DNA from 3 places in the Nocardioides sp. F233 genome. Region 2 is predicted to be linked to each of the others. Evidence: riboswitches for the same ligand, from Rfam matches in the RefSeq annotation. Region 2 holds a riboswitch; each other region holds the start of a gene.
What was found. A riboswitch is a leader RNA that binds a small molecule or an ion and turns the genes downstream of it on or off. The one in region 2 is predicted to bind glycine.
Positions count from the first base shown of each region.

Region 1 (7,146 bases), 440 kb from region 2:
CTGACCGCCCGGGTCGACGCGGCCGTGCACTGGTTCCTGGGCTCGATCACGCCCGAGCGGGCGACGTACCTGACCGTCCGAGCGGCCGAGGGCGTGGGGGAGGACGCCGAGGTCCGCGCCATCCTGGACCAGGCGCACGACCTGGCGGCGGGCCGGGTGCTGGAGATGGTCGGCGGTGACCCGCACGACCCGGCGGCGCGGGCCGTGGTGCGCTCCTTCGGCGAGCTGGCCCGGGGCGCGATCCGGGAGTGGTCGAGGGAGGCGACGCTCAGCCGCGAGCAGGCGCACCTGCTGCTGCGCGAGGCTCTCCTGGCCATCGTGCGCCGCGTGCTTCCCGGTCTCTGAGGCCGGGGCTGCCGGGGGGCTTGGCGTCGTACATCGCGCGGTCGGCGGCTGCGAGCAGCGAGCGGGCGGTGCTGGTGCGCTCGGAGACGGCCGCACCCACGCTGGCCGTGATCCGGTCGTACGGCGCGTCGGACGCCTGGCCGTAGGGGAGCGCGACCCGCTTGCGGATCCGCTCGGCGCACAGCTCCAGCTCGGCCGGGTCGCCCAGTCCGGGGCAGAGCACGACGAACTCGTCGCCGCCGAGCCGGGCCACGGTGTCGCCGGGGCGGGCCACGTCGGTCAGCCGGTGGGCGATCTCGACGAGCAGCAGGTCGCCCTCGTCGTGGCCCCAGGCGTCGTTGACCAGCTTGAACCCGTCGAGGTCCAGGAGCAGGACGCCGACCGTCTGCGGCGGCTCGCTGCTCAGCAGCTCCTCGAGGCGCTGGTTCAGCAGCGCCCGGTTGGCCAGACCTGTCAGCGGGTCGCGCAGCGCGAGGTCGCGCAGCTCGGCGATCAGCTCGTTGCGCGAGTCCCGGAACAGGGCGAGCGTCAGCACCACCAGGGCGACGCTCCCGACCATGCCCTGGGCGAGCACGGCCTGCCGCTCCGGGGGGAGGTCCTGCAGCACCCCGCGGTCGAGGAGGGTGCCGGTCATGATCGCCACCCCAGCACCCGCCGCGAAGAGGGTGCTGGTGGTGGTCGTGTAGCGCAGCGACACCCACAGGGCCGGAAGCATCACGGCGAAGGCAGTCGGGTTGCCGGGATTGACCCAGAAGACGCGGACGAACACGAGCATCACGACGACCGCGCAGGCGACCGTCTCGACGACGCGCGCCGTCGTGAAGTGCGGTCGGCGCCACTGGGCGTCACGCAGGCGCAGCACCACCACCAGGCCGACGAGCGCGGTGACGCCGTTGCGGACGGCGAACAGGGCGAACGTCTCGGGGAGGTCGGGGTGTCCCCGTAGGGCGAAGAAGGCCGTCGCGAGCGCGGCTGCGCAGACCGTTCCCGCCGCCACGGCTGCCGTCACCCGGCCGAGGTCGGCCGGGGCGCGCAGGACGACCGGGCGACCGCCGTACCCGAGCGCCGTGACCGTGACCGCAGCCAGGACGAGGTTGACGCCGGAGAACCAGGCCGCCAGTCCGACCGGAGCGCCGGTGGTGAGGTTGACGCCGAAGGTCAGTGCCCCGAGGCCGACCCAGTGGATGGCTGCCTGCACACGCGGGAGGTCGTGTGCATGCAGCCCCCACAGGACGGCGACCGCGGCCGCGGGCCACACGAGCGACACCTCGCTGCCGTCGACCCGGGTCGCCCGGCCGACGAGAATGGCCAGGGCGTACGCCACCGCGAACCCGGCCCCGGGCAGCACGGCCCGAAAGACGCGTCGTGCCACGGCTCGTGCTCCCCTCTCCTCGACTGCTCTCACGGGGCACATCGGCAGGGGGTACGACGACCGAAGCAGTCTGGTGAGGCCCTTGCCGCGAGCGTGGGCAGGGCTGCAGCCTGGCTCAGCACTCGATGACGTTGACGGCCAGGCCGCCGCGCGAGGTCTCCTTGTACTTGGTCTTCATGTCGGCGCCGGTCTCCCGCATCGTCTTGAGCGCCTTGTCGAGGCTGACCTTGTGCGAGCCGGTGCCGTGGGTCGACAGCCGGGCCGCGTTGATCGCCTTGACCGAGGCGATCGCGTTGCGCTCGATGCAGGGGATCTGGACCAGGCCGCCGACCGGGTCGCAGGTCAGGCCGAGGTTGTGCTCGATGCCGATCTCGGCAGCGTTCTCGACCTGCTCCGGGGAGCCGCCGATGACCTCGCACAACGCGCCGGCGGCCATCGCGCAGGCCGAGCCGACCTCGCCCTGGCAGCCGACCTCCGCGCCGGAGATGGACGCGTTCATCTTGGCCAGGATGCCGATGGCGGCGCCGGTCAGCAGGAACCGGACGATGCCGTCGTCGACCTGCTCCTGGGGCAGGTCCTTGGCCACGAAGCGCACCCAGTAGTGCAGCACTGCCGGCACGATGCCGGCCGCGCCGTTGGTGGGTGCGGTGACGATCCGGCCGCCCGACGCGTTCTGCTCGTTGACCGCCAGTGCGTACAGGTTGACCCAGTCGATGACGTCGAGCGGGTCGTCGCTGCCGGCCGCGCAGAGCGTGGCGTACAGCTCCGGCGCTCGCCGTGGAACCTTGAGCCCACCGGGGAGGACGCCCTCGCGGTGACAGCCCTCCTCGACGCAGGCCACCATCACCTGCCAGATCTCCAGCAGCCCGGCCCGGACCTCGGCCTCGGTACGCCAGGTCAGCTCGTTGGCGAGCATGACGTCCGAGACGCTCATCCCGGCCTCCCGGCACACCGCGAGCATCTCGCCGCCGGTCGTGAACGGGTGCGGCAGCACCGTGTCGTCCACGACCACCCGGTCGGCACCGACCTGGGTCTCGTCGACCACGAAGCCGCCGCCCACCGAGTAGTAGGTGCGGGCGCGCAGCTCGGCGCCGTCGGCGTCGTACGCCGTGAACACCATGCCGTTCGGGTGGGCCGGCAGCGACTGGCGCCGGTGCATGACGACGTCGTCGGCCTCGAAGTGGATGACCTGCTCTCCGGCGAGCCGGAGCTGCTCGCGCTCGAGGATGGCCGCCACCCGGGCGTCGTACGTCGCCGTGTCGGTGGTCGCCGGGTCGTCACCCTCGAGCCCGAGGATGACGGCCTTGACCGAGCCGTGGCCGTGGCCGGTCGCGCCGAGCGAGCCGAACAGCTCGGCCCGCACGCGCGCGACGCGCGGCAGCTCCCCGTCGGCCGCGAGGCCGGCGGCGAAGGTGTGCGCCGCGCGCATCGGGCCGACCGTGTGCGAGGACGACGGCCCGATGCCGATGGAGTAGAGGTCGAAGACGCTCAGCGCCATCACTGGCTCCTGAGTTCCATGGCTCGACGGTACAACCGACCTGCACGGTAGGACGAGCGCACGAGTGGCCCGGACAGCACGCCGCTGAAGCCGATCTCCTCGGCCTCGGTGGCGAGCTCGACGAACTCCTCGGGCTTGACCCACCGCTCGACGGGGTGGTGGCGGACCGAAGGGCGGAGGTACTGCGTGATCGTGACGAGCTCGCAGCCTGCGTCGTGGAGGTCCTGGAGCGCGACCGAGACCTCCTCGCGGGTCTCGCCCATGCCGAGGATGAGGTTGGACTTGGTGACCAGTCCGAACTCGCGCGCGGCCGTCAGCACACCCAGCGACCGGTCATAGCGGAACGCGGGGCGGATCCGCTTGAAGATCCGCGGCACGGTCTCCACGTTGTGCGCGAGGACCTCGGGGCGTGACTCGAACACCTCGGCCAGGAGCGAGGGGTCGCCGTTGAAGTCGGGGACCAGGTTCTCCACGCCGGTGTCGGGGTTGAGCTCGTGGATCGCCCGGACGGTCTCGGCGTACAGCCAGGCACCGCCGTCGGGGAGGTCGTCGCGGGCGACGCCGGTGATGGTGGCGTACTTCAGGCCCATCGTCTGGACCGACTCCGCGACCCGTCGCGGCTCGTCACGGTCCAGCGGCTGCGGCTTGCCGGTGTCGATCTGGCAGAAGTCGCAGCGCCTCGTGCACTGGTCGCCACCGATGAGGAAGGTGGCCTCCTTGTCCTCCCAACACTCGAAGATGTTGGGACAACCGGCCTCCTCGCACACCGTGTGGAGGCCTTCGGACTGCACCAGCTTCTTCAGGCCGCGGTACTCCGGGCCCATCACCGCCTTCGTGCGGATCCACGACGGCTTGCGCTCGATCGGGGTCTCCGCGTTGCGGACCTCCAGCCGGAGGAGCTTGCGCCCCTCCGGCACCACGGCCGTCATGCCGAGGCGATCAGGGCGTCGTACGCCGCGGCGTCCATCAGCTCGCCGTTCGCGGTCACCTTGACGATGAACAGCCAGCCCTCGCCGAACGGGTCGCTGTTGACCAGGCTCGGGTCGGCGTCGACGGCGTCGTTGACCTCGACCACCTCGCCGGTGACGGGCGAGTAGAGGTCGCTGACCGACTTGGTCGACTCCAGCTCGCCGCAGGACTCGCCGGCGGTGACGGTGCTGCCGACGGCCGGCAGGTCGACGTAGACCACGTCGCCGAGGGCGTCGGCGGCGTACGCGGTGACGCCGATCTTGGCGTTGTCACCGTCGACGGCGATCCACTCGTGCTCGGCGGTGTACTGGAGGTGGGTGGGGTTGCTCATGGTGTTCTCCTGGAAGTTCGGTGGGGCGTCGCTGGGACGGTCAGCTGTTGCGCTTGTAGAAGGGGAGCTCGACGACGTCGGCGTCCTCGAGGGTGCCGCGCAGCGACACCTGGACCCGGGTGCCCGGGGCGGCCAGCGCCGGCGGGACATAGGCCATCGCGATCGGCTTCTCCAGCGTGGGCGAGGGCGAGCCGCTGGTGACGACGCCGACCTCGGCGCCGGTGGCGGGGTCGACGACCGGGTAGCCCGCACGGGGCGAGCGGCGGCCGGTCGAGACCAGGCCGACGAGGGTCCGCTGGGGGCCCTCCTCCTTGCGCCGGGCCAGCGCCGCCTGGCCGACGAAGCCCTCGGGCTTGTCGAGGACGACGACCCGGCCCAGGTTGGCCTCGTACGGCGTGGTGTCGCGGTCCAGCTCGTGGCCGTAGAGCGGCATCCCGGCCTCCAGGCGCAGGGTGTCGCGGCAGGCGAGGCCGGCGGGGACCAGGCCGTGGGGCTCGCCGGCCTTGCTCAGCGCGTCCCAGACGGCGGCGGCGTCGCCGGGCTTGCAGTAGACCTCGAAGCCGTCCTCGCCGGTGTAGCCGGTGCGGGCGAGCAGCACGTCGATGCCGGCGACCGTGCCGGCGTCGATCGCGTAGTACTTCAGCGACGGGACGTCGAGCTCGGTCAGGCCGGCGAGGATCTCCGCGGACGCGGGACCCTGGACCGCGAGCAGCGCCCAGTCGATCGAGGTGTCGGTGACCGTGACGTCGTAGCCCGCGGCGCGGGCGACCAGCTCGGGGGCGACGACGGCGACGTTGCTGGCGTTCGCGACGACGAGGTAGTGCTCCTCGGCGAGGCGGTAGACGACGAGGTCGTCGATGATGCCGCCGTCCTCGGCGCAGATCATCGAGTAGCGCGCGCGGCCGATGCCGATCGCGGACGGGCGGCCGACCAGGGCGTGGTCGAGCGCGGCGCCGGCGCCGGGGCCGACCAGCTCGATCTCGCCCATGTGGGTGAGGTCGAACAGCCCGGCCGTCGTACGCACGGCGCGGTGCTCGGCGGTCTCCGAGCCGTAGCGGACCGGCATCTGCCAGCCGGCGAAGTCGGTGAACGACGCGCCGAGGGCGGCATGGACGTCGTGCAGCGGCGTGAGCCGCGGGGTCGCTGAAGGTGTGGTCATCGGGAGGCTTCCTCGTGAAGAGCGCAGCGGTACGCCGTGCTCGTGGCTGGGTTGCCTCCCCGCTCTGTCATCGCTACCTGAGAGCTTCACCGCCCGGTCGGGCGGCTTGCACCGTGGGTGCGGGCCGGTGGATCCGGTCCGTCTTTCCAGAGTTCGCCTCGTCCCGGCGGTCAGGGGGCCTGAGAGATTCTTGGGGAGATTTGCTCCTTCGGCGCCCGTCCTCGTGGGACTGGGACTCTCCCGCCGGGGTTCGAACGGCGCGATGTTGAGTTGTGACGCGCATCATGGCGCAGGGCGAGCATACGGCATCCGCCGGCCGGCGCCCGTACCATCGGGCGGTGCCTCACCCCGACACCGAGGAGCAGCTGACCGGGATCGACCCGGACGAGCTCGCCATCACCCTCAAGGTCCTTCGCCAGGTCCCGCTGCTCGACCCCGAGCACGACGACGTGCGCACCATGAAGCGCGCTGCGTCGTACATGTACAAGCTGATCAAGAAGCAGCGGCGGGCCGAGATCCGGATGGAGCGGCAGCGGCACGACCAGGACATCATCGAGCTGACGGCGACCGGGTCGCCGATGCGGATCGACGACGAGACCGCCGGCATCCCGCTGGTCTCCACCGCGCAGGGCGCCTTCGCCGGTGAGCTGCTCACCGCGCGCGGCTGCTACATCTGCAAGGAGGACTTCACCCTCGTCGACGCGTTCTACCACTGGCTGTGCCCGCGCTGCGCGGCGATGAGCCACGCCAAGCGCGACCAGCGCACCGACCTCACGGGCAAGCGCGCGCTCCTGACGGGCGGCCGCGCCAAGATCGGCATGTACATCGCGCTGCGCCTGCTCCGCGACGGTGCGCACACGACGATCACGACCCGGTTCCCGAAGGACGCCGTACGCCGGTTCGCCGCGATGGAGGACTCCGCCGACTGGCTGCACCGGCTCAAGGTCGTCGGCATCGACCTGCGCGACCCCACCCAGGTCATCTCGCTGACCGACGACGTCGCCGCCGACGGCCCGCTCGACATCATCATCAACAACGCCTGCCAGACCGTACGGCGCCTGCCCGGCGCCTACACGCACCTGATCGACGGCGAGAACACGGCGCTGCCCTCGGCCGAGTCGCTGGGCGTCAAGGCGCTGCCGGAGATGGTCACCTTCGACCGGATCTCCGAGGCGCACCCCGCCGCCATCGCCGGTGCCCTGTCCTCGACCGCCGTCGCCCACCACGACGGGGAGTCGGCCGAGGCCGCGCTCGCCTCCCGCAACGCGGCCTCGATGACCGCGCTCGCGCTCAAGGCCGGCGGTGCCTCGCTGGAGGCGCACCTGGCCGGGACCGCGATCGACGCCGGCGGCCTGATCCCCGACATCCAGGACAACAACTCCTGGACCCAGGTGCTCGACGAGGTCGACCCGCTGGAGCTGCTCGAGGTGCAGTTCTGCAACTCGATCGCGCCGTTCCTCATCAACTCGCGG
Region 1 covers NZ_JBVASH010000003.1:161,283-168,428, forward strand. Annotated here, with positions in the region: gene ACZYRU_RS12105 (TetR/AcrR family transcriptional regulator) at 1-345, shown strand, start outside; gene ACZYRU_RS12110 (diguanylate cyclase domain-containing protein) at 269-1,717, opposite strand; gene ACZYRU_RS12115 (L-serine ammonia-lyase) at 1,833-3,215, opposite strand; gene lipA (lipoyl synthase) at 3,215-4,144, opposite strand; gene gcvH (glycine cleavage system protein GcvH) at 4,141-4,515, opposite strand; gene gcvT (glycine cleavage system aminomethyltransferase GcvT) at 4,556-5,674, opposite strand; glycine riboswitch at 5,729-5,831, opposite strand; glycine riboswitch at 5,832-5,927, opposite strand; gene ACZYRU_RS12135 (SDR family NAD(P)-dependent oxidoreductase) at 6,013-7,146, shown strand, end outside.
Region 1: linked by a shared signal. The riboswitch ahead of gcvT (glycine cleavage system aminomethyltransferase GcvT) and the one ahead of gcvP (aminomethyl-transferring glycine dehydrogenase) in region 2 are both predicted to bind glycine.

Region 2 (7,146 bases):
CCGGCCTGCGCCAGCAGGAGCTGATCGACCTCCTCGACGGCCTCGCCGGCGCCCGCCAGAAGACCGAGACCGAGATCGACCGGCTCGACAAGGTCGCCGGGGGGCTGCGCGACGACTCGTCCAAGCGGCAGACCGCCATCGACCAGGCCGATGCCGAGGTCGACGACCTCAACATCCTGGCCGGGCTGGTGCCGGTCACCGGCCCGGGCCTGCGCGTCACCATCAAGGAGGAGGACGGCCGGGTCCGGCTCGGCTCCCTGCTCGACACCGTGCAGGAGCTGCGCACCGTCGGTGCCGAGGCGATCGAGATCAACGGCAAGGTGCGGGTCGTGGCGCAGACGTCGTTCACCGAGGCCGACGGCGGCTTCGTCGTCGACGGCGAGCGGATCGAGGCGCCGTACAGCATCGTCGCGATCGGCGAGCCGGGTGCGCTCGCGAACGCGATGACCTTCGCCCTCGGCCCCAAGAAGCAGCTCGAGGAGGACGGCGCCACCGTCGGCGTCCAGCAGCTGCGCACGGTCGACATCGAATCTGTCGTGCGACGCGACCAGCCTTCGTATGCCGTTCCGGACCAGGGGCAGTAGCCTTCGGTGCCATGACGAACCCCGCGGACCTGAAGTACACCGTCGAGCACGAGTGGCTGCGGCAGCCCGGTGAGAGTGCCGGCTCGGTGCGGGTCGGGATCACCGACTACGCCCAGGACGCCCTCGGCGACATCGTCTACGTCTCGCTCCCCGAGGTCGGCGCAGCCGTCACGGCCGGCGACTCGTGCGGCGAGCTGGAGTCGACCAAGTCGGTCAGCGACGTCTACGCCCCGGTCACCGGTGAGGTCGTGGCCGTCAACGAGGCCCTCGACGCCACCCCCGAGCTCGTCAACACCGACCCGTACGGCGCCGGCTGGCTCTTCGAGGTCGTCCCGGCGGACGCCGGCGACCTCGACGGACTCCTCGACGCTGCCGCGTACGAGGCCCAGCTCGACAACTGATCCGGTAGGTTCGTAAGAGACCCACCGTGAGGAGCAACTGATGCCGTTCTGCACCGCCTGTGGTCGGCAGAACCCCGATGACGCCCGCTTCTGCTCGCAGTGCGGGACCCGCCTTGTCGCGCCTGAGCCGGCGCCCCTGACCGACGCCACCGCGACGATCCAATTCGGTGGTGGCGCGGGTGCTGGTGCCGGCGTCGAGACCTCCGACCGCGCCCTGAGCCCGGTCGACGCCGCGGCCGTCGACGCCCTGCCGATCGGCCATGCGCTGCTCGTCGTGCAGAAGGGACCGGGCTCCGGCAGCCGGTTCCTGCTCGACGCCGACGAGGTCAGCGCGGGCCGTCATCCCGAGAGCGGGATCTTCCTCGACGACGTCACGGTCTCCCGCCGCCACGCGGTCTTCCGCCGCGACGGTGACACGTTCACCGTGGAGGACGCCGGCAGCCTCAACGGCACGTATGTCAACCGGGACCGGATCGAGAAGGTCCAGCTCAAGGACAGCGACGAGGTCCAGGTCGGCAAGTACCGCCTGGTCTTCTTCGCGGGTCACGAGAGCGCCTGAGCATGACCGCTGCCGTCGCTCGGGGCGAGCGGGAGCCACGGCTCAACATCGGCCAGGTGCTCGACCGGCTGCGGGCCGACTTCGAGGACATCAGCATCCCCAAGATCCGGTTCCTGGAGTCGGAGGGGCTGGTGAAGCCGGAGCGCACGCCGTCCGGCTACCGCAAGTTCTCCGAGGCCGACATCGAGCGGCTGCGCTACATCCTGCGGATGCAGCGCGACCACTACCTGCCGCTCAAGGTCATCGGCGAGCACCTCGACGCCATCGACCGCGGACTGGCCCCGCCCGAGCCGGAGCCCGTCGTCCCGACCGTGCCGACCGTCGCGCTCGGTGCCGACGGACTGCCCGCGCCCGAGTCGTTCCGCCGTACCGACCGGTTGCGGCTCTCGCGCAAGGAGCTCATCAAGGTGGCAGGGATCGACGAGGACCTCCTCGGACAGCTCGAGTCGTTCGCTCTCATCAGCTCCTCGGCGACCGGGCACTACGACACCGACGCCCTGGTGATCGCGCAGACCGCACGCGAGCTGGCCGACTACGGCATCGAGCCGCGCCACCTGCGCGCCTTCCGCACCGCGGCCGACCGCGAGGTCGGGCTCATCCAGCAGGTCGTCACACCGCGCAAGGGCCGCGACGCCGGTGCGAGCGCTCGCGCGGAGGAGGCGGTCAGCGAGATCGCCGCGCTCTCGGTGCGCCTCCACGCGACCCTGGTCAAGGCCGGCCTGCGTCGCATCTGAGCCCTCCTGAGCGGCTCGACGCGACGCAGTAGGCTGGACGCATGCGCGAGGTCGACGTGATGGGTGTCCGGGTGGAGATGCCCTCCAACCAGCCGATCGTGCTGCTCCGGGAGGTCGCGGGTGACCGCTACCTGCCGATCTGGATCGGCGCCGTCGAGGCCACCGCGATCGCGTTCGCCCAGCAGGGCGTCGTCCCGCCGCGGCCACTGACCCACGACCTGATGCGCGACGTGCTCACCGCGACCGGCAACGAGCTGAGCGAGGTCCGGATCACGGATGTGCGCGAGGGCGTCTTCTACGCGACCCTCGTCTTCGCCTCCGGCGTCGAGGTGAGCGCGCGCCCCTCCGACTCGATCGCCCTCGCCCTGCGCACCGGTACGACGATCTACTGCTCCGAGGAGGTCCTCGCCGAGGCCGGGCTCGCCGCGCCCGCCGAGGAGGAGGACGAGGTCGAGGCGTTCCGCGAGTTCCTCGACCACGTCTCGCCGGAGGACTTCGGCGCCGAGGGCTGAACGAGCTGTCAACCTCAGCCTCAGGTTGAGGGTTTTCGGCGACACGCCCGGCCACGTCTTTGACCGGCCCGACACCCCGGACGTACCTTGAGGGAGTCGAAATGACAGCAGTGCAATCCCCCTTGCCTGAAGCGCCGCGACCTGGAGGTTCCGTGAACGAGCAGCAGCCCGAGAAGGTCGGTCAGGACGTGACCGCGGCGACTGCTGCCGCGCAGGAGCAGGGCCTTCTGTTCACCGACGACGTCTCGCCGCTGCCCAGCGACCTCGGCTACCGCGGGCCGACCGCGTGCAACGCCGCCGGCATCACCTACCGCCAGCTGGACTACTGGGCCCGCACCGGCCTGATCGAGCCGAGCGTGCGCGGCGCCAAGGGCTCCGGCTCGCAGCGTCTCTACAGCTTCCGCGACATCCTGATCCTCAAGATCATCAAGCGGCTCCTCGACGCCGGCATCTCGCTGCAGAACATCCGCACCGCGGTCAGCCACCTGCGCGAGCGCGGCACCGACGACCTCACCCAGGTCACCCTGATGAGCGACGGCGCCTCGGTCTACGAGTGCACCAGCAACGACGAGGTCATCGACCTGCTGCAGGGCGGCCAGGGCGTCTTCGGCATCGCCATCGGTGGCGTGTGGCGCGAGATCGAGGGCACGCTGGCCGAGCTCCCGAGCGAGCACGCCAACGAGTCGGAGCAGACCGGCCCCGTCGCCGGCGACGAGCTGGCCGCGCGCCGCGCTGCCCGCCACGTCGGCTGAGCACCCACCGAACGAGGTCAGCCGCACAGGCGTCGTACCTGTAGGCTGTACCTGCTGTTGATGCTGCACGGGAGAGTCAGGCCCCGTGCCTGCGCCGAAGGGGCAATCCCTCCCCGGAACCTCTCAGGCGCCAGGACCGTGCGGAGCAGGCAACTCTGAAGGCGCAGTGACGCGCTGACAGAGGGGGAGGGCTCGATTCATTTCATCGACCCGACCCGAGGAGCACCTCTGCTCATGAGCGCACCCTTCGTCAACCGTCACATCGGCCCGGACGACGCCCAGGTCGAGACCATGCTCGACCGTCTCGGCCACGCATCTCTCGACGCCCTGATGGACGCCGCCGTCCCGAAGTCCATCCGCTCCACCGACCCGCTGGGCCTGCCCGCCGGTGTCGACGAGGAGACGGCCGCCGCCGAGCTCCGCGCACTCGCCGGTACCAACGTGCCGGGCGAGTCGATGATCGGCATCGGTTACCACGCCACGGTCACCCCGGCGGTCATCCGCCGCAACGTGCTCGAGGACCCGAGCTGGTACACCGCCTACACGCCGTACCAGCCGGAGATCTCGCAGGGCCGCCTCGAGGCGCTGATCAACTTCCAGACCATGGTCGCCGACCTGGCCGGCCTGCACACCGCCGGCTCCTCGCTGCTCGACGAGGGCACCGCCGCCGCCGAGGCGGTCGCGCTGGCCCACCGCGCCAACCGCAAGGCCGCCGGCCCGTTCGTCATCGACGCCGACGCGCTTCCGCAGACCATCGACGTCGTCGCCACCCGCTGCGAGGGCCTCGGCATCGAGATCCTCGTCGCCGACCTGACCGACGGCCTGCCCGAGGGACCCGTCTCCGGCGTGCTCATCCAGTACCCCGGTGCGTCGGGCCGCGTGGCCGACATCAAGCCGGTCATCGACGCCGTCCACGAGCACGGCGGCCTGGCCGTCGTCGCCGCCGACCTGCTCGCGCTGACCCTGCTCGAGGCGCCCGGCGCCCTCGGTGCCGACGTCGTCGTCGGCTCGGCCCAGCGCTTCGGCGTCCCGCTGTTCTACGGCGGCCCGCACGCCGGCTTCATGGCCGTCCGCGAGGGCCTCGAGCGCCAGCTGCCCGGCCGCCTGGTCGGCGTCTCCGTCGACGCCGAGGGCCACCTGGCGTACCGCCTCGCACTGCAGACCCGCGAGCAGCACATCCGTCGCGACAAGGCGACGTCGAACATCTGCACCGCGCAGGTGCTGCTCGCCGTGACCGCCGGCATGTACGCCGTCTACCACGGTCCCGACGGGCTGCGGGCGATCGCCGGTGACATCCACGGCCTGGCCCGTCGCGCTGCCGCGTCCTTCGAGGCGGCCGGCATCGAGGTCGTCAACGACACCTTCTTCGACACCCTCAACGTCCGGGTTCCCGGCCGCGCGGAGGCCGTGGTCGCCGCTGCCCGCGAGGCGTCGATCCACCTGCGCCTCGTCGACGCCGACACCGTCGGCATCTCCTTCGGTGAGACCGCCCGCGAGGCGACGCTGGTCGGCTTCCTCGGTGCCTTCGGCGTGAGCGAGGTGTCGGCCGAGGGCGACGCCGGGCTGCCCGAGGACCTCGAGCGCACCACCGAGTTCCTCACCCACCCGGTGTTCAACACCCACCACAACGAGACCTCGATGCTGCGCTACCTCGCGCGGCTCTCGAACCGCGACTACGCGCTCGACCGCGGCATGATCCCGCTCGGCTCGTGCACGATGAAGCTCAACGCGACCACCGAGATGGAGCCCATCTCGCTGGCCGGCTTCGCCAACCTGCACCCGTTCGTGCCGGCGGCCGACGCCGACGGCTACCGCCAGCTGATCGACCAGCTCGAGGGCTGGCTCGCCGAGGTCACCGGCTACGACCGGGTCTCCATCCAGCCCAACGCGGGTGCCCAGGGCGAGTACGCCGGCATGCTGGCGATCCGCAACTACCACCGGGCCAACGGCCAGGGTCAGCGCGACGTCTGCCTGATCCCGTCCTCCGCGCACGGCACCAACCCGGCCTCGGCCGTGATGGCCGGCATGAAGGTCGTCGTGGTCAAGGCCAATGAGGACGGCACCGTCGACCTCGCCGACCTGCGGGCCAAGTGCGAGCAGCACTCCGAGACCCTCGCCGCGATCATGGTCACCTACCCGTCGACGCACGGCGTCTACGAGGAGACCATCACCGAGCTGTGCGACCTGGTGCACGAGCACGGCGGTCAGGTCTACATCGACGGCGCGAACTTCAACGCGCTGCTCGGCTACGCCGCGCCCGGCAAGTTCGGCGGCGACGTCTCGCACCTCAACCTGCACAAGACGTTCTGCATCCCGCACGGCGGCGGCGGTCCGGGCGTCGGCCCGGTCGCGGTGCGCGCCCACCTGGCGCCGTACCTGCCCACGCACCCGCTCCACCCCGACGCCGAGCGGCGTGAGGGCACCGGCGCGATCAGCGCGGCGCCGTTCGGCTCCGCCGGCATCCTGCCGATCTCGTGGGCCTACATCCGGATGATGGGCGGCGAGGGCCTGACCCGCGCCACTGCGATCGCGGTGCTCTCGGCCAACTACGTCGCGGCGCGCCTGGGCGAGCACTTCCCGGTGCTCTACCGCGGCGAGTCCGGGCTGGTCGCCCACGAGTGCATCCTCGACCTGCGTCCGATCACCGCGGAGACGGGTGTCTCGGTCGACGACGTCGCCAAGCGGCTCATCGACTACGGCTTCCACGCCCCGACCATGTCGTTCCCGGTCGCCGGCACGCTCATGGTCGAGCCGACCGAGTCCGAGGACCTGGCCGAGCTGGACCGGTTCTGCGACGCGATGATCGCCATCAAGGGAGAGATCGACCGCGTCGCCGCCGGCGAGTGGGCCGTCGACGCGTCGCCGCTGCACCACGCCCCGCACACCGCCCGGACGCTCGTCGGCGAGTGGGACCGCTCCTACTCCCGCGAGGTCGCCGTCTTCCCGGCCGGCATCTCGCCCGACAAGTACTGGCCGCCGGTGGCCCGCATCGACCAGGCGTACGGCGACCGCAACCTCGTGTGCGCCTGCCCGCCGATGGACGCCTACGCCGAGTGACCCCTCGGTGAGGTCGTACGACGACGCGCTCGCGTCGCTGCAGGCCGCGGGTCGGCTGCCGTCGGTCTCGGCGGCAGTCGCCCGCGGAGGCATGCCGGTCTGGCAGGGCTGCGTGAGCGTGCTGCCGGACCAGGAGGTGACCAGCGCGTCGTCGTACCGGATCGGGTCGATCACCAAGACCCTGACGGCCGTGCTGGTGATGCAGCTGCGCGACGAGGGACTGCTGGCCCTCGACGACCCGATCGGGCGGTTCGTGCCGGAGGCCGGCTATGCGTCAGCCACCGTGCGTGGCCTGCTCGCCCACACCGCGGGCCTGCAGAGCGAGCCGGCGGGTGCCTGGTGGGAGCGGGTCGACGGCGGCACCGTCGACGAGCTGCTCGCCGCCAACGACGGCTCCGGCCGGGTCGCAGCGGCGGGGGAGTCCTACCACTACTCCAACCTCGGCTTCGCGCTGCTCGGCGAGGTCGTCGCCCGGCTGCGCGGCGGGTCCTGGTGGGATGTCGTGCAGGCGCGGCTGCTCGCCCCGCTCGGGATGGGCGCGACGTCG
Region 2 covers NZ_JBVASH010000003.1:602,193-609,338, forward strand. Annotated here, with positions in the region: gene ACZYRU_RS14220 (DUF881 domain-containing protein) at 1-584, shown strand, start outside; gene gcvH (glycine cleavage system protein GcvH) at 596-985, shown strand; gene ACZYRU_RS14230 (FHA domain-containing protein) at 1,026-1,544, shown strand; gene ftsR (transcriptional regulator FtsR) at 1,547-2,278, shown strand; gene ACZYRU_RS14240 (bifunctional nuclease family protein) at 2,320-2,790, shown strand; gene ACZYRU_RS14245 (MerR family transcriptional regulator) at 2,892-3,542, shown strand; glycine riboswitch at 3,601-3,691, shown strand; gene gcvP (aminomethyl-transferring glycine dehydrogenase) at 3,777-6,599, shown strand; gene ACZYRU_RS14255 (serine hydrolase domain-containing protein) at 6,607-7,146, shown strand, end outside.

Region 3 (7,146 bases), 530 kb from region 2:
CTCGACATGGCCCTGCTCTTCGTCACGCACGACCTCGCGGTCGTCCGGCAGGCGACGCAGCGCGTCTATGTGCTCCGCGGCGGTCGGTGCGTCGAAGCGGGGAGCACCTCCCAGGTGCTGGACGATCCCACGCACCCGTACACACAAGAGCTGCTCGAGGCGGTCCCGCGCGAAGACCGGCACTGGCTCAGCTGAGCGCGCGGACACCAGGGCACAGCCGACCGCAGATCCCTTGCGGCCCAGACCGGAGTCGGACCGGTCACCGCTGCGCGGCCATCTCGTCGACAACTCTGCGGGTCCTGGCCAGCGGCGGGTCGTCGCCGACGCCCGAGCGGTATCCGATGAGGGGCGCCGGATTCCGTCGCACCAGGGAAACTACGATCGCCCCATGAGCGCCACCCTCGTTGCCAAGAACCTCGCCGGGGGCCACGCTCACCGCACCCTGTTCGAGTCCCTCGACCTCACGGTCGCACCGGGCGACGTGGTGGGGGTCGTCGGCGCCAACGGCGCGGGCAAGACAACGCTGCTGCGGAGTCTCGCCGGTGAGCTCGCACCGCTCGACGGCTTGGTCTCCACGGCCCCCTCCGACGCGTTCGTCGGGTGGCTCCCCCAGGAGCACGAGCGGCTCGAGGGCGAGACCGTCGGTCAGTACGTCGCCCGCCGCACCGGAGCCGCGTCGGCGACCGACGCGATGGAGGCGGCTGCTGCGGCGCTGGGTGCCGGTGACGAGTCAGCCGCCGTCGCGGATGCCTATGCCCACAGCCTCGACCACTGGCTGGCCAGTGGCGCACCGGACCTCGACGAGCGGCTGCCGCCGATGCTGGCCGACCTCGGGCTGGACGTGGGTCCGGATGCGCTGATGACCTCCCTGTCGGGAGGGCAGGCGGCTCGGGCAGCACTGGCGGTGCTGATGCTCAGCCGGTTCGACCTGGTACTCCTCGACGAGCCGACCAACGACCTCGACCTCGCCGGGCTCGAACGGCTGGAGACGTTCGTGCGCGGACTGCGTGCGGGCGTCGTACTCGTGTCCCACGACCGCGAGTTCCTGTCGCGGGTCGTGACCCGGGTGGTCGAGCTCGACATCGCGCAGCACCAGGTGGCCGTGTACGACGGCGGGTACGACGCCTTCCTCGAGGAGCGCGCCATCGCGCGGCGGCACGCCCGGGAGGCCTACGAGGAGTTCGCCGACAAGAAGGCCGACCTGGTCGGCCGGGCCCGGGTCCAGCGGGAGTGGAGCTCCCAGGGCGTGCGCAACGCGATGCGGAAGTCCCCCGACAACGACAAGATCCGGCGCCGGGCGCAGTCGGAGTCGTCCGAGAAGCAGGCGCAGAAGGTCCGCCAGATGGAGTCCCGGATCGCGCGTCTGGAGGAGGTCGAGGAGCCGCGCAAGGAGTGGGAGCTGCGCTTCTCGATCGCCGCCGCGCCACGGTCCAGCTCGGTCGTCGCCACCCTCGACGAGGCAACGGCACAGCTCGGCGACTTCACGTTCGGACCGGCATCGCTGCAGGTCAGCGCCGGCGACCGGATCGGCATCGTCGGCCCCAACGGCGCCGGCAAGTCCACGCTGCTGCGCCTCCTCCTGGGCCGGCTCGTCCCGGACGCCGGTCGGGCCAGCATGGGTGCCTCGGTCGCGGTCGGCGAGATCGACCAGGCCCGGACCGGCCTCGACGACGACCTGGCCCTCGGCACCGCGTTCGAGCACGCCATGCTGGACATGGCTCCGGCCGACGTACGCACCCTGCTGGCGAAGTTCGGCCTCAAGGCCGACCAGGTCACCAGCCTCGTCGGCCGCCTCTCCCCCGGCGAGCGCACCCGCGCCGCGATGGCGCTGCTGCAGGCCCGCGGCGTCAACCTCCTCGTCCTCGACGAGCCGACCAACCACCTCGACCTGCCGGCGATCGAGCAGCTCGAGCAGGCCCTCGACTCGTACGACGGCGCGCTGCTCCTGGTCTCGCACGACCGCAGGCTGCTCGACAACGTCCGGCTCGACCAGCATTGGCAGGTCGCCGACGGTCGGGTCACCGCCACCCAGCTGGCCTGACCCGGGTCCTCACAAGACGCCTTGTGGAGTCATCCACTCGCATGACGTGCGAGCAGATGACTCCACAAGGGACAGATCACAGCCCCGGGTAGAGCGGGTACGCCGCAGCCAGCGCCGCGACCCGGTCCCGCAGCTTGGCAGCGACCGAGTCGTCGTACGACGGCTTCAGCGCCTCCGCGATGATGTCGGCGACCTCCGCGAAGGCCTCGGCACCGAACCCCCGCGTCGCCAACGCAGGCGTGCCGATCCGCAGTCCCGAGGTGACCATCGGCGGGCGGGGGTCGAAGGGGACGGCGTTGCGGTTGACGGTCAGGCCGATGGAGTGGAGACGGTCCTCGGCCTGCTGGCCGTCCAGCTCGGACGCGCGCAGGTCGACGAGGACCAGGTGCACCTCGGTGCCCCCGGTCAGCACCGAGACACCCGCGGAGACCACGTCCGGCTGGGTGAGGCGCGCGGCGAGGATGCGGGCCCCCTCCAGGGTCCGCTCCTGACGCTCCCGGAAGGCCGGCGAGGCGGCCATCTTGAACGCCACCGCCTTGGCGGCGACGACGTGCTCGAGCGGGCCGCCCTGCTGGCCGGGGAAGACCGCCGAGTTGATCTTCTTCGCCAGCTCGGCCTTCGACAGGATCACGCCACCGCGCGGACCGCCGAGCGTCTTGTGCGTGGTGGTGGTGACGATGTCGGCGTGCGGGACCGGGCTCGGGTGCAGGCCGGTCGCGACCAGGCCGGCGAAGTGGGCCATGTCGACCATGAGGTACGCGCCGACGAGGTCGGCGATGCGGCGGAACTCGGCGAAGTCCAGCTGTCGCGGGTACGCCGACCACCCGGCCACGATCAGCTTCGGCCGGTGCTCCAGGGCGAGGCGCTCGACCTCGGCCATGTCGACGCGGAAGTCCTCGGCGTCGACGTGGTAGGCGACGACGTCGTAGAGCTTGCCGGAGAAGTTGATCCGCATGCCGTGCGTCAGGTGCCCGCCGTGGGCGAGGTCGAGGCCGAGGATCGTGTCACCCGGGTCCAGCAGCGCGAACATGGCGGCGGCGTTGGCCTGGGCGCCGGAGTGCGGCTGCACGTTGGCGGCCTCGGCCCCGAACAGCTCCTTCACGCGGTCGATCGCGAGCTGCTCGATGACGTCGACGTGCTCGCAACCGCCGTAGTAGCGGCGGCCCGGGTAGCCCTCGGCGTACTTGTTGGTGAGGACCGACCCCTGGGCCTCCATGACGGCGACCGGGGCGAAGTTCTCCGAGGCGATCAGCTCGAGCGTGCCCTGCTGGCGGGCGAGCTCGGCGCTGATCGCCGCGTGGACGTCGGGGTCGTAGTCGGCGAGGTTCTGGTCGAAGGCGTCGTTCGTGGACATGCGGAGGCTCCCGTCGTGGTGGTGGGCCTCCCCGCTCTGTCATCGGTGCCTGAGAGCTTCACCGCGGCAGCGGCTTGCACCTTGGGCGCAGGACCGGTCATGGAGGTCCTGTCTTTCCAGAGTCGCCTCGCACGAGCAGTGACGGTGCCTGAGAGTTTCTCGGGGAGAGTTGCTCCTACGGCGCCCCGCTCGGTGGCGAGGTCTCTCCTGCTTCGGCTACGAACGGCAGATCTTCAGTTGTGACGGCGTCAGGATGGCACGCCTCAGGACACGACGGAAGAGGGCGTCTTGCTCATGAGGGTGACCAGGTCGAAGGCGACCGTCGCCGCCGCGACGCAGGTGATCTCCGCGTGGTCGTAGTCGGGAGCCGTCTCGACGACGTCGGCGCCGATGATGTTGAGCCCGTCCAGCCGGCGCAGCACGTGCAGCAGCTCGCGGCTGTTGAGCCCGCCCATCTCCGGCGTGCCGGTGCCGGGCGCGAAGGCCGGGTCGAGCACGTCGATGTCGATCGAGATGTAGACGGGAGCGTCGCCGACCCGCTGCCGGATCTGCTCCGCGGCCCCCTCGACGCCGAGGAAGTCGAGGTCGCCGGCGCGGATGATCCGGAAGCCGAAGGATGCGTCGTCGACGAGGTCCATCTTGTCGTAGATCGGGCCGCGGATGCCGATGTGGATCGACTTGTCCTCGGCGAGCAGGCCCTCCTCGAAGGCCCGGCGGAACACGGTGCCGTGGGTGATCGGCGCCTTGAAGTAGGTGTCCCAGGTGTCGAGGTGGGCGTCGAAGTGGATCAGCGCGATCCGCCCGTGCTGGGCGTGCGCGGCCCGCAGCATCGGCAGCGCGACGGTGTGGTCGCCGCCGAGGGTGACGATGCGGCGGCCGGCCTGGCCGTGGACGTCGCGGGCCATGTCCTCGATCTGCTGCATGGCCTCCTCGATGTTGAAGGGCGTGCAGGGCACGTCGCCGGCGTCGACGACCTGGATCTCGTCCAGCGGCGCGGTGTCGAGCTCGACGTGGAACCGGGGCCGCAGGTGGCGCGAGGCCTGGCGGATGCCCATCGGGCCGAACCGGGCGCCGGGCCGGTAGGACGTACCGCCGTCGAACGGGACGCCGAGGATCGCGACGTCGTAGTCCGGCACCGACTCGATCAACGGGATCCGCGCGAAGGTGCCGAGACCGGCGTACCGCGGGACCTTCGTCGCCTCGAGGGCGCCGATCGGCTGGTGCTTGCTCATGCGGAGATCTCCGTTTCGGGGGTGAGGACGTGAGCCGGCTGCTGGCGCCAGGCGCGGAGCAGTCCGAGGTAGATGAAGGCGGTGGCGATGCTCCCGACGATCCAGGAGGTGTCGACGGCGCCGGTCTGCTTCGCGATCGCGCCGACGTACAGCGTGGTCGACATGAACGGGATCTGGACGAGGCAGCCGAGGACGTAGCTGAGCAGCGCGGGGACGTTGAACGAGCCGTAGCCGCTGTTCGGGTCGCTGAAGGAGCTCGGGTCGTAGTGGCCCTTGTGGACCAGGTAGTAGTCGACCAGGTTGATGATGCTCCACGGCACCAGCAGGTAGGCGAGCACCAGGATGAAGTTCGTGTAGTCGGCCATGAAGTCGTCGGAGACGGTCGTGGAGGCGACGAACACGGCGATCGCGAGCACGCCGGCGACGATGTGACGGGCCGAGGCGCGCGGCGCCCACTTCAGCTTGAAGGTCTGGATGCAGGTCAGCACGCACAGCGACGAGCCGTACATGTTGATCACACCGGCGTCGATCGCGCCGAGGAAGAACGCCAGCATCACGAAGACGAACACCGGCTTCGGCATGATGTTGTCGAGGTCGGCGAGCACGCCGTCCGCGCCGAGCCCCGCGACCAGGAAGGCACCGACGGTCATCGCCCCGATCACACCGAGCACGGTGCCGGCGTAGGTGTACCAGAACGCCGCACGGGTGCCGGTGCTCGAGGGCAGGTAGCGCGAGTAGTCGGAGACGTACGGCGCGTAGGACAGCTGCCACACACCGACCACCGAGGCCATCCCGAGGAAGCCGGCCCAGCTGAACGAGCCGCCCGCGGCGGTGATGCTGGCGCCGCCGTCAGCGGCCTCCATGCCGGTGTAGACGAGGGTGAGGACCAGGGCCAGGCCCGAGAGCCAGACCATGATGCGGTTGAAGCGGAGGATGAGCTGGTAGCCGACCACGACGGCGGTCAGGGTCAGCGCGGTGCTGAGCAGCAGGCCGGCGGTGTGGCCGAGCCCGGTGAACACCGCGCCCAGAGTCTGTTGCGCCAGCACCATCAGCGACACGATCCAGCCGACGTAGATCAGCACCACGATCACGGTGATCGGCACCGAGCCGTACATGCCGAACTGCGCCCGCGCCTGGATCATCTGGGGCACGCCGAGCTTGGATCCCTGGGCGGAGTGCAGCGCCATGAACACCGCGCCCACGAGGCTGCCGCTGACGATCGCGAGGATCGTCGAGCCCACGTCGAGGCCGAAGATGGTCGGCCCCAGGAGGCCGGTCACCACGGCGAGCGGGATGATCTGGACGGTGAACCAGAAGGAGAACAGGTGCTGGACCTTGCCGGTGCGCTGCGACTCCGGCACCGGTTGGATCGTCAGGCCTTCGACGAGCGTGCTTTCCTGCGACATGGCGGTGTTCCTTCGCTGCTGAGGGTCACGCGTGGTGCTTGACCATGACGTGCTTGGTGCGTGAGTAGTCGTCGAGCGCGTACGCCGACAGGTCGCGGCCGTAGCCGGATGACTTGAAGCCGCCCCACGGCATCTCCGTGGCGAAGGCGAGGTGGTCGTTGACCCAGACGGTCCCGAAGTCCAGCCTGCTCGGAAGGCCCGCTGCCCGGCGGGCGTTCTCGGTCCACACCGAGGCCGAGAGGCCGTACGGCGTGGCGTTGGCCGCGGCGATCGCCGCGTCCTCGTCGGTGAAGGTCTCGATGGTGACGACCGGGCCGAAGATCTCCTCGGTCGTGCAGGCCGCACCGTCGGGGATGTCGACGAGCACGGTCGGCTCGACGAAGAAGCCGGGCCGGTCGGGCACCGTGCCCCCGACGGCGGCACGGGCGCCGTCGGCGTACGCCTTCTCGAGGGCGGCGACGACGCGGGCGTGGTGCTCGCGGGAGACGAGCGGTCCCATCTCGACGTCCTCGCCGTCGGTCGGAGCGCCGACGACCATCGCCTCGACCCGCTTGACGAGGCGGTCGACCAGGTCGTCGTGGACGGCGGCGTCGACCAGCACCCGGCAGGCCGCACCGCAGTCCTGGCCGGTGTTGCCGAAGCCGGCGAACACGATGCCGTCGGCGACCGCGTCGAGGTCGGCGTCGGCGAAGACCAGGACCGGTGCCTTGCCGCCGAGCTCGAGGTGGACCCGCTTGAGGGTGGCGGCCGCGGCGGCGGCGACGGCCTGGCCGCTGCGCACGCTGCCGGTGACCGAGACCAGGTCGATGCCGGGGTGGGTGGCGATGGCGGCGCCGACGACGGCACCGTCGCCGGTGACGACGTTGAGGACGCCGGCCGGCAGCACGTCGGCGACCAGCTCGGCGAGGCGCAGCGTGCTGAGCGGGGTCTGCTCCGAGGGCTTGAGCACGCAGGTGTTGCCGGCGGCGAGGATCGGCCCGAGCTTCCAGGCCGCCATCAGCAGCGGGTAGTTCCACGGCGTGATCGCGCCGACCACGCCGACCGGCTCGCGCAGGATGGTCGAGGTGCTGCCCTCGACGTACTCCCCCGCCGCGAGAGCGACCTGCGCGCGGA
Region 3 covers NZ_JBVASH010000003.1:72,026-79,171, reverse strand. Annotated here, with positions in the region: gene ACZYRU_RS11740 (ABC transporter ATP-binding protein) at 1-195, shown strand, start outside; gene ACZYRU_RS11735 (ABC-F family ATP-binding cassette domain-containing protein) at 389-2,041, shown strand; gene glyA (serine hydroxymethyltransferase) at 2,118-3,395, opposite strand; glycine riboswitch at 3,422-3,521, opposite strand; glycine riboswitch at 3,522-3,615, opposite strand; gene speB (agmatinase) at 3,659-4,627, opposite strand; gene ACZYRU_RS11720 (purine-cytosine permease family protein) at 4,624-6,033, opposite strand; gene ACZYRU_RS11715 (aminobutyraldehyde dehydrogenase) at 6,059-7,146, opposite strand, start outside.
Region 3: linked by a shared signal. The riboswitch ahead of glyA (serine hydroxymethyltransferase) and the one ahead of gcvP (aminomethyl-transferring glycine dehydrogenase) in region 2 are both predicted to bind glycine.